2 regions of the Streptomyces sp. NPDC006193 genome follow, and region 1 is predicted to be linked to the other one. Evidence: riboswitches for the same ligand, from Rfam matches in the RefSeq annotation. Region 1 holds a riboswitch; the other holds the start of a gene.
What was found. Region 1 has a riboswitch for thiamine pyrophosphate ahead of thiC (phosphomethylpyrimidine synthase ThiC). Riboswitches for the same ligand answer to the same signal wherever they lie in the genome.
Positions count from the first base shown of each region.

Region 2: it holds a riboswitch for thiamine pyrophosphate, as region 1 does, so the genes downstream of both, ABZ261_RS18800 (thiamine ABC transporter substrate-binding protein) here and thiC (phosphomethylpyrimidine synthase ThiC) in region 1, are expected to answer to the same signal.

Region 1 is NZ_JBEXTB010000002.1:238,844-243,674, reverse strand. It holds gene ABZ261_RS03015 (hypothetical protein) at 1-461, shown strand, start outside; gene thiC (phosphomethylpyrimidine synthase ThiC) at 562-2,346, opposite strand; TPP riboswitch at 2,339-2,516, opposite strand; gene ABZ261_RS03005 (YibE/F family protein) at 2,588-3,997, shown strand; gene ABZ261_RS03000 (SsgA family sporulation/cell division regulator) at 4,111-4,548, opposite strand; gene ABZ261_RS02995 (IclR family transcriptional regulator C-terminal domain-containing protein) at 4,649-4,831, opposite strand, start outside.
Region 2 is NZ_JBEXTB010000019.1:67,638-72,468, reverse strand. It holds gene ABZ261_RS18810 (ABC transporter ATP-binding protein) at 1-681, opposite strand, end outside; gene ABZ261_RS18805 (iron ABC transporter permease) at 681-2,282, opposite strand; gene ABZ261_RS18800 (thiamine ABC transporter substrate-binding protein) at 2,330-3,400, opposite strand; TPP riboswitch at 3,481-3,588, opposite strand; gene rlmN (23S rRNA (adenine(2503)-C(2))-methyltransferase RlmN) at 3,629-4,735, opposite strand; gene ABZ261_RS18790 (cytochrome P450) at 4,785-4,831, opposite strand, start outside.

The DNA of each region.
Region 1 (4,831 bases):
TGTTCCTGCTCGTCGGTTACCTGCTCAGGGTGCTGGACCCCGGGCAGGCCTTCGCCCGGACCATGCTCACCACCGGCTGGGTGTTCGGCGGCCTGACCGCGGTGGCGATCCTCGTCGCCGCCGTCGGACTGCTGCTCACCGCGCTGCGCAACGGCACCCCGTCCGGCGCACAGGCAGGCGGCACGGCGCACGAGGAGCTGTCCAGGGCCAGGGAGGCCTGGCGCCAGGCCCTGCTCGAACGCGGCATCCTGCCGTTCCTGCGGGACGCGCTCGCCGATCCCGGCACGGCCGGCGTACGCCACCCGGCCCCACCCGCCCCGACCGGCCGCATGCCGCGCCTGGGATACGACCGTCCCGGCTTCAGCAGCCCCGACGACGGAAGCGCGTCCGGCCGCCCGAGCTTCACCAGCCCCGACTACACCAGCCCGGACTTCGGCGGCCCGGAGCACCGGCCCGAGTAGCCCCGCCCCCGCTCCGCCCCGCGCCCGCGCGCCGCGTGGGCCCGCCGCACCAGCCGGCCGTCTTGGGACCGGCCGGCGCGACGGCCTCACCGTGCGCGTCTCAGTCGGCGATCGGCAGATACACCCGGTTGCCGGCGGCCGCGAACTCCTTCGACTTCCGGGCCATGCCCTCCTCGATCTCGTCCCTGCTGCCGCCGTGTTCGCGCCTGATGTCCTGCGAGATCCTCATGCTGCAGAACTTCGGCCCGCACATGGAGCAGAAGTGCGCCGTCTTGGCGGGCTCGGCCGGCAGCGTCTCGTCATGGAACTCCCGTGCCGTGTCCGGATCAAGAGCCAGATTGAACTGGTCCTCCCAGCGGAACTCGAAGCGGGCGTCCGACAGCGCGTCGTCCCACTCCTGTGCGCCCGGGTGCCCCTTGGCGAGGTCGGCCGCGTGCGCCGCGATCTTGTAGGTGATGACGCCGGTCTTGACGTCATCCCGGTTGGGCAGGCCCAGGTGCTCCTTGGGCGTGACGTAGCAGAGCATCGCCGTGCCCCACCAGGCGATCATCGCGGCGCCGATGCCGGAGGTGATGTGGTCGTACGCCGGCGCGATGTCCGTGGTCAGCGGGCCGAGCGTATAGAACGGAGCTTCGTCGCAGATCTCCTGCTGAAGGTCGATGTTCTCCTTGATCTTGTGCATCGGGACGTGACCGGGGCCCTCGATCATCGTCTGCACGTCGAACCGCCTGGCGATGCGGTTGAGCTCCCCGAGCGTCCGCAACTCGGCGAACTGCGCCTCGTCGTTGGCGTCGGCGATCGAACCCGGCCTGAGACCGTCGCCCAGCGAGTACGTGACGTCGTAGGCGGCGAAGATCTCGCACAACTCCTCGAAGTGCTCGTACAGGAACGATTCCTTGTGGTGGGCCAGACACCAGGCGGCCATGATCGACCCGCCGCGCGAGACGATGCCGGTCTTGCGGTTGGCGGTGAGCGGGACGTACGGCAGCCGGACGCCCGCGTGGACGGTCATGTAGTCCACGCCCTGCTCGGCCTGTTCGATGACGGTGTCCTTGTAGATCTCCCAGGTCAGTTCCTCGGCCTTGCCGTCGACCTTCTCCAGGGCCTGGTAGAGCGGCACGGTGCCGATGGGAACGGGGGAGTTGCGCAGGACCCACTCGCGGGTGGTGTGGATGTTGCGGCCGGTGGAGAGGTCCATGACCGTGTCGGCGCCCCAGCGGGTCGCCCAGGTCATCTTCTCGACCTCCTCCTCGATGGAGGACGTCACCGCGGAGTTGCCGATGTTGGCGTTCACCTTCACCAGGAACCGCTTACCGATGATCATCGGCTCGATCTCCGGGTGATTGACGTTGGCCGGCAGCACGGCCCGGCCCGCCGCGATCTCCTCGCGGACCACCTCGGGAGAGACGTTCTCCCGGATGGCCACGAACTCCATCTCCGGTGTGATCTCGCCCCGGCGGGCGTACGCGAGCTGGGTGACCGCCTGGCCGTCCCGGCCTCGCCGCGGCTGGCGCGGGCGGCCGGGGAAGACCGCGTCGAGGTTGCGCAGCCCGCCACGCGGCGCGGTGTGCTTGATCCCGTCGTCCTCGGGGCGGACGGGACGGCCCGCGTACTCCTCGGTGTCGCCGCGAGCGATGATCCAGTTCTCCCGCAGGGGCGGCAGGCCCCTGCGGACGTCCGTGTCGGCGAGTGGATCGGTGTACGGGCCCGATGTGTCGTACAGCGTCACCGACTGCCCGTTGGTGAGGTGCACCTGACGGACCGGCACCCGCAGATCGGGGCGCGAGCCCTCGATGTACGCCTTGTGCCAGCCGATGGACTTCCCGGCCTCCGGGGACTTCTCGTCCTGAACGGAGGCAGGCGTGCGTGCGTCCTTGTTGGTCATGAGACCTACTCCCTACGCCGGCATTACCCGGTAACAGGTTCGGCGGTCGACGCAGCGGTTTCCGTCGGCCGACGTCTCTGGTGGAACCTTGCTGGTTCCACGTGAAACATCGCGTCTACGGAGGTCAGCGCCCTCTCAGCCCGGTGCTCCGAGCTCCCGCGTGTGCAAAGGTGCCTCCACGCTAGCGTCATGTGTGGCGCGGTGAACAGTGGGCCCCCACGCTTCTTGCGATGATCGGGCGGTGACCAGGATGGAGCAGTACCCCTATCAGCCGCCCGAGCCGCGCCGCCAGGACAGCCCGGAGGACGGCAGCGGACACGGCCACGGAGTCCGTGAAGGCGGCTCCCACGGTCACTCGCACAGCCACAGCCACGGTCCCGCCGCGCCCGTCTCCAAGCACCTGCGGACCGTCATCGCGGCGATTCTCGTGCCCTTCACCGCGGCGGTCCTGGTCGGCCTCGCGGTGCTCTGGCCCGGAGGAGCCCCGCCCCATACGCGCACCGGCGTCGGCTTCGACCGGCAGACCCAGCAGGCCACGGTCACCCGGGTCGTCGAGGTCGGCTGTGCGTCGGGGGACGCCTCCGGCGCCGCCCCGGCCGGCGACACCTCCGCAGCCGGAGGCGTCCCGGCGAAGCGCAAGGCCGGCACATCCTGCAAGAAGGCGACCGTCCGGATCGACACCGGCAAGGACAAGGGCCGTACGTTCACCGAGATCGTGCGGCCGGACCAGTCACGGCAACTGCACCAGGGCGAGGAGGTCGTGGTCGCCTACGAGCCGTCCGCGCCGAAGGATCTGCAGTACTCGGTGACCGATGTGAACCGGCAGTTCCCGATGGCCCTGCTCGCGGGCATCTTCGCCGTCGCCGTCGTCGTGGTGGGCCGGATGCGCGGTGTCATGGCGCTGGTCGCTCTGGCCGTCAGCTTCCTGGTGCTGACCCTGTTCATCCTGCCCGCCATCCTGCAGGGCTCCAATCCGCTGGTCGTGGCCGTGGTCGGATCGAGCGCCATCATGCTGATCGCCCTGTACATGTGCCATGGCCTGTCAGCCCGTACGTCGGTGGCGGTGCTCGGCACCCTGATCTCCCTCTCGCTGATCGGTGTGCTCGGCTCCCTGTTCATCGGCTGGGCCGCGCTGACCGGCAACACGGACGACAACACCGGTCTGATCCACGGGCTGTATCCGTCGATCGACATGAGCGGTCTGTTGCTGGCCGGCGTCATCATCGGTTCGCTCGGCGTGCTGGACGACGTGACGGTGACGCAGACCTCGGCGGTCTGGGAGCTGCACGAGGCCAACCCGTCGATGGGCTGGCGCGGTCTGTATCGGGCGGGCATCCGCATCGGCCGTGACCACATCGCCTCCGTGGTCAACACCCTGGTGCTGGCCTACGCCGGAGCCGCGCTGCCGCTGCTGCTGCTGTTCTCGATCGCGCAGAGCAGCGTGGGGGCGGTGGCCAACAGCGAACTGGTGGCCGAGGAGATCGTGCGCACCCTGGTGGGCTCGATCGGCTTGGTCGCCTCGGTGCCGGTCACCACCGCGCTCGCCGCGCTGGTCGTCTCCGCCGACCGGCCCGGCCCGGCTGGCCCGGCACCGGGCGCGGGGCAGCCCGCACCTGCGCGCGGCGGCCGGGGCCGGCGCCGGAAGCGGTGAATCCGGCGGCCGGTCGGCGGCGGCGCCCGACCGGCCCCCCCCTCCTCAGCAGAAGCGTTCCTGCACCACCCGGTGCGGCAGGGCAGCACCCCGGCGCCGTTGGCTCGTATCACTCAGCCGGCGCTCTGCTCCTCGGCCAGGATGCGGTCCAGCGCCTCATCGAGATGCGCGTCGAAGTCGGCCAGCGCACCCTCCTGGCCGAGCGGCACGAGCTTGTCCGTCCGGTCGAGGAAGGCCACCAGCGGCGGCGCCGACGAGCGGAACAGGGCCTGGTCGCCGCCCACCTGAAGCCGGATCAGCACCTCGCCCAGCGTCTCGGAGCCGGCGGGGGCGATGTGCACATCGCCCTCCCCGCACGGACGGCCGACTCCGTCGATCAGCAGCTCACGCCCGAACGCCCAGGTTACCGGGGCGTCCCCGGGCAGATGAAAGGTGAGCCGCACGGCGTAGGGATCACTGGCCTCGTAGCGCAACTCCACCGGAATGCGGAAGGAGAGCTCCTCCGACACGAGAAAGCTCATCATGACTTCTGCCTGTACGGACTCGCGCATCGCCTATCCCGTCATATGACATCGACTGGCCGGGATTCGTCCATCCGACCGTGGTCCAAATCTTGCTGAACGTACACGGCAGATCACAAGGAGTAAGTTTTCACATACTGATAGAGAGGGCCAGTGAGCCGAGATTCCGTCCGATCTCCGTCTGCAGCCGCTCGACCGCGGGCAGCAGCCGGTCGGCCCGCTGGGCCGGCAGGGAGATGGCCATGGTGGCCGCTGTGGTGCCGACCGTGATCGGAACCGCCGCACAGACGGTTCCGAGCGCGTACTCCTGGCG
Region 2 (4,831 bases), on a different contig from region 1:
CGCGTCGGCGGGCCGCTGCCACACCTCCAGCGGTGTGCCGGACTGGGCGATCCGCCCGTCCCGCATCACGACCACCCGGTCGGCCAGCGCGAACGCCTCCGCCTGGTCGTGGGTCACGGCGAGCACGGTGGTGCCCAACCGGCCGAACAGCTCCCGCAGTTCGACCACCAGCCGCTCCCGCAGCGAGCGGTCGAGCTGGCCGAGCGGCTCGTCCAGCATGAGCAGCCGGGGCCGGGGGGCGAGCGCCCGGGCGAGCGCGACCCGCTGCTGCTCGCCGCCGGACAGGGAGCCCACGGCCCGCCGGCCGGCGCCCGGCAGACCGACCAGCTCCAGCAACTTCTCGACCTCGCTGTCCCGTTCGCCCCTGGCGACGCCGTGCATGCGCAGCCCGAACGCGACGTTCGCGGCGACGTCCCGCTGCGGGAAGAGCTGATGGTCCTGGAACATCAGCCCGACACCCCGCTTGTGCGCGGGCACGCCCGTCTGGTCGCGGCCGTCGAGCAGCACCCGCCCGAAGTCGAGGGGCTGCAGCCCCGCCACCGCCCTGAGCAGCGTCGACTTCCCGCTGCCGCTGGGCCCGAGCACACACACCACCTCGTGCTCGGCGACCTCGAGGCCGACGGCGTCGAGCACGGCCCGCCCGCCGAAGCGCACGGTCGCGGCCTCGAGGCTCAGCAGCATCAGAACTCTCCCGTCCGGTCGGTGCGCAGCCGCTCCAGGACGAGCAGCGAGACGGCGCACACCACCATCAGAATGGTCGAAAGGGCCATGGCCTGGCCGTAGTTGAGGTCACCGGGACGGCTCAGCAGCCGGGCCACGGCGACCGGCAGGGTCGGGTTGTCGGGCCGGGCGATGAACACGGTCGCCCCGAACTCGCCGAGGGAGACGGCGAACGCGAACCCGGCCGCGACCAGCAGCGCCCGCCGCACCAACGGCAGGTCCACCTCCCGCCACACCCGCCAGGGCGAGGCGCCGAGCACGGCCGCCGCCTCCCGCAGGCGCACGTCCACCGCGCGCAGCACGGGCAGCATGGTCCGCACGACGAAGGGGGCGCCCACCAGCGCCTGGGCGAGCGGCACCAGGATCCAGGACTGGCGCAGGTCCAGCGGCGGTTTGTCGAGCGCGATCAGGAAGCCGAAGCCGACGGTCACGGCGGAGACGCCGAGCGGCAGCATCAGCAGCGCGTCGAAGCCCCGCACGAGCCGCCCCGCGTCCCTGCGGGCCAGCGCGGCGGCGGCCAGACCCCCGATCACGACGGCGATCGCGGTGGCGGCGACGGCGTACTCCAGCGAGGTCCGCACGGCCTGCACGGGCGCCACCAGGAAGGTGCCGCCGTCGGAGGCGGTCAGGGCCCGGTAGTAGCCGAAGCCGGGCGCGTCGAGCGAGCGCCGGACGAGGACGGCGAGCGGCAGGACCAGCAGCAGGGCGACCGTGCCGAGCACCCCGGCGAGCAGCGCCCGCTGCCCGGCCCCGCGCGGCCGGCGCGCGGTCGCCCCCGGGTCGACGAGGCGAAGCGCTGCCTCCCGCCGCCGTACCGTCCGGGCGTGCACGGCGAGGATCGCCCCTACGGCGGCGAACTGGACGAGGGTGAGGACGGCGGCCGTGGACAGGTCGAAGACCTGGGAGGTCTGCCGGTAGATCTCCACCTCCAGGGTGGAGAAGGTGGGGCCGCCGAGGATCTGGACCACGCCGAAGGAGGTGAACGTGAACAGGAACACCATCAGCGCGGCGGCGGCCACGGCGGGCGCGAGCGCGGGCAGGGTGATCTGCCGCCAGGCCCTGAGCGGGGAGGCGCCCAGCATCCGGGCGGCCTCCTCCTGCCGCGGGTCGAGCTGGGCCCACAGCCCGCCGACCGTGCGCACGACGACCGCGTAGTTGAAGAACACGTGGGCCAGCAGGATCGCCCACACCGTGGTGTCCAGCCGCACCCCCCACAGCCGGTCCAGCAGCCCGCCCCGCCCGACCAGCGCCAGGAAGGCGCTGCCGGCGACCACGGTCGGCAGCACGAACGGGACGGTGACCACGGCCCGCAGCAGCTCCTTGCCCGGGAAGTCCAGGCGGGCGAAGACATAGGCGGCGGGCAGGGCGAGCAGCAGGGTGAGCCCGGTGGAGGCGAGCGCCTGCCAGGTGGTGAACCACAGCACGTGCCGGATGTCCGGCTGGGTGACCACGTCCGCCAGCCGGCCGAACCGCCAGGCGCCGTCCGCCCTCAGCCCGCGCGCCAGGATCGCGGCGACGGGCCAGGCGAAGAACAGCGCGAAGAACGCGACGGGCACGGCCATCAGCCCGAGCCGCGCCGCGCTCCCGCGCGTGCCCCTGGTGCGGGCCGCTACTTCAGTACGAGCGACGTCCACGACTTGACCCACTGGTCGCGGTTGGCGGCGATCTTGTCAGGGGCCATGGTCTCGGGGTGCTCGGCGGCCGCTCCGTACTTCGTGAACTCGGTCGGCACGGCGGCGCCCTTCACGACCGGGTAGACGAACATGTTGAGCGGCATGTCCTCCTGGAACTCCTCGGTGAGCAGGAAGTCGAGGAACGCCTTGCCGCCCTCGGGGTTCTTCGCGTTGCTCAGCAGGCCCGCGTACTCGGTCTGCCGGAAGCAGGTGCCGTACGCGACCCCGGTCGGGGCGGTGGCGGGCCGCTTCTTCGCGTAGATCACCTCGGCGGGCGGGGAGGAGGCGTAGGACACCACGAGCGGCCGGTCGCCGCCGGCCTTCTTGCCCTCCGAGGAGCCGGAGAACTCCTGGTAGGCCTGCTCCCAGCCGTCGACGACCTTGACGCCGTTGGCCTTGAGCTTCTTCCAGTAGTCCTGCCAGCCCGTGTCGCCGAACTCCGCGGCGCTGCCGAGCAGGAAGCCGAGGCCGGGCGAGGAGGTGGCCGCGTTCTCGGTGACGAGGAGGTTCTTGTACGCGGGCTTGGCCAGGTCGGCGAAGGACTTCGGCGGGGCCAGCCGGTGCTCGCGGAAGTAGGCCTTGTCGTAGTTGACGCAGATGTCGCCGGTGTCGACGGGCGTGACGCGGTGCTTGGCCCCGTCGGCCCGGTACTGCGGCAGGACGCGGTCGGAGCCCTTCGCCTCGTACGGCTGGAAGAGGCCGTTGTCCAGGGCCCGGGACAGCAGGGTGTTGTCGACGCCGAAGAAGACGTCGCCCTGGGGGTTGTCCTTGGTGAGGACGGCCTTGTTGACGGCCTGCCCGGCGTCGCCGTCCTCCAGGACCCTGACCTTGTACCCGGACTTCTTCTCGAAGTCCTTGAGCACGTTCTTGGAGACGGCCCACGAGTCGTGGCTGACCAGGGTGACGGTCTTGGAGTTCGCGGACTGCGCGGTGTCCGCCGAGCCGCACGCCGTCAGCGTGACCAGCCCGAGCCCGACCGCCACCGCCATGAGGGTCTTGTTGTGCACTGGATGTCCTCCTGGGGTCGGCCAGGAAGAGACGCGGCCCTGCCCGGCTCCGCGCGGGAGGCCGGGCAGGGCGCAACAGCTTGAGGTGATGACCGAACTTCCTACCCAGAATGACCTGGGCGAGGTTCAGAGGGTCTGCGGCCCGGTTGCCGCACTCTCAGCGCTGTGGCGCTCCCCTGTCGGAATATGCATAGGTATGGCCGGTATGAAGTTGTGGACGGCCTCAGACTACCGCTCGGTGGCCGCGAGCTGACCGCAGGCCCCGTCGATCTCCTGCCCCCGGGTGTCCCGGACGGTCACCGGCACCCCGTGCGCGGCGACGGCCTCGACGAACGCCTTCTCGTCCTCCGGCCGGGAAGCGGTCCACCTGGACCCCGGCGTCGGGTTCAGGGGGATGAGGTTGACGTGCACGGGCCTGCCCTTGAGGAGCCGGCCGAGCCGGTCGCCCCGCCAGGCCTGGTCGTTGATGTCCCGGATCAGCGCGTACTCGATCGACAGCCGGCGGCCCGACTTCTCGGTGTACTCGAAGCCTGCGTCCAGCACCTCGCGGACCTTCCACCGCGTGTTCACGGGGACCAGGGTGTCGCGCAGCTCGTCGTCGGGGGCGTGCAGGGAGATGGCGAGCCGGCACTTGAAGCCCTCGTCGGCGAACCGGTGGATGGCCGGCACCAGCCCGACGGTCGACACGGTGATCCCGCGCTGCGAGAGCCCCAGCCCGTCCGGGACCGGGTCGGTCAGCGCCCGGATGGCCCCCACGACCCGCTTGTAGTTGGCGAGCGGCTCGCCCATGCCCATGAAGACGATGTTGGACAGCCGCGCCGGACCGCCCGGCACCTCGCCGTCCCGCAGCGCCCGCATGCCGTCCACGATCTGGTGGACGATCTCCGCCGTGGACAGGTTCCGGTCCAGTCCCGCCTGCCCGGTCGCGCAGAACGGGCAGTTCATCCCGCAGCCGGCCTGCGAGCTGATGCACATGGTGACCCGGTCCGGATACCGCATCAGCACCGACTCGACCAGCGTGCCGTCGAACAGCCGCCACAGCGTCTTGCGGGTGGTCCCCTGGTCGGTCGACAGATGCCGGACGACGGTCATCAGCTCCGGGAACAGCGCCTCGCGCAGCTTCTCCCGGGAGCCGGCCGGGATGTCCGTCCACTGCTCGGGGTCGTGCGCGTACCGCGCGAAGTAGTGCTGCGAGAGCTGCTTGGCACGGAACGGCTTCTCACCGATCCCGGCCACCGCCTCCTTGCGCTCGGCAGGCGTGAGATCGGCGAGATGCCGCGGCGGCTTCTTGGCTCCGCGCGGCGCGACAAAGGTGAGTTCTCCGGGCTTAGGCATGGCCCACCCAGTGTCGCAGATCGAATCGGGTGACCTGGCGGGCCTGCGGTCACCAGGTCACCGGGAGGGTTCTGGGGCCGCGGATCAGGCCGCGGC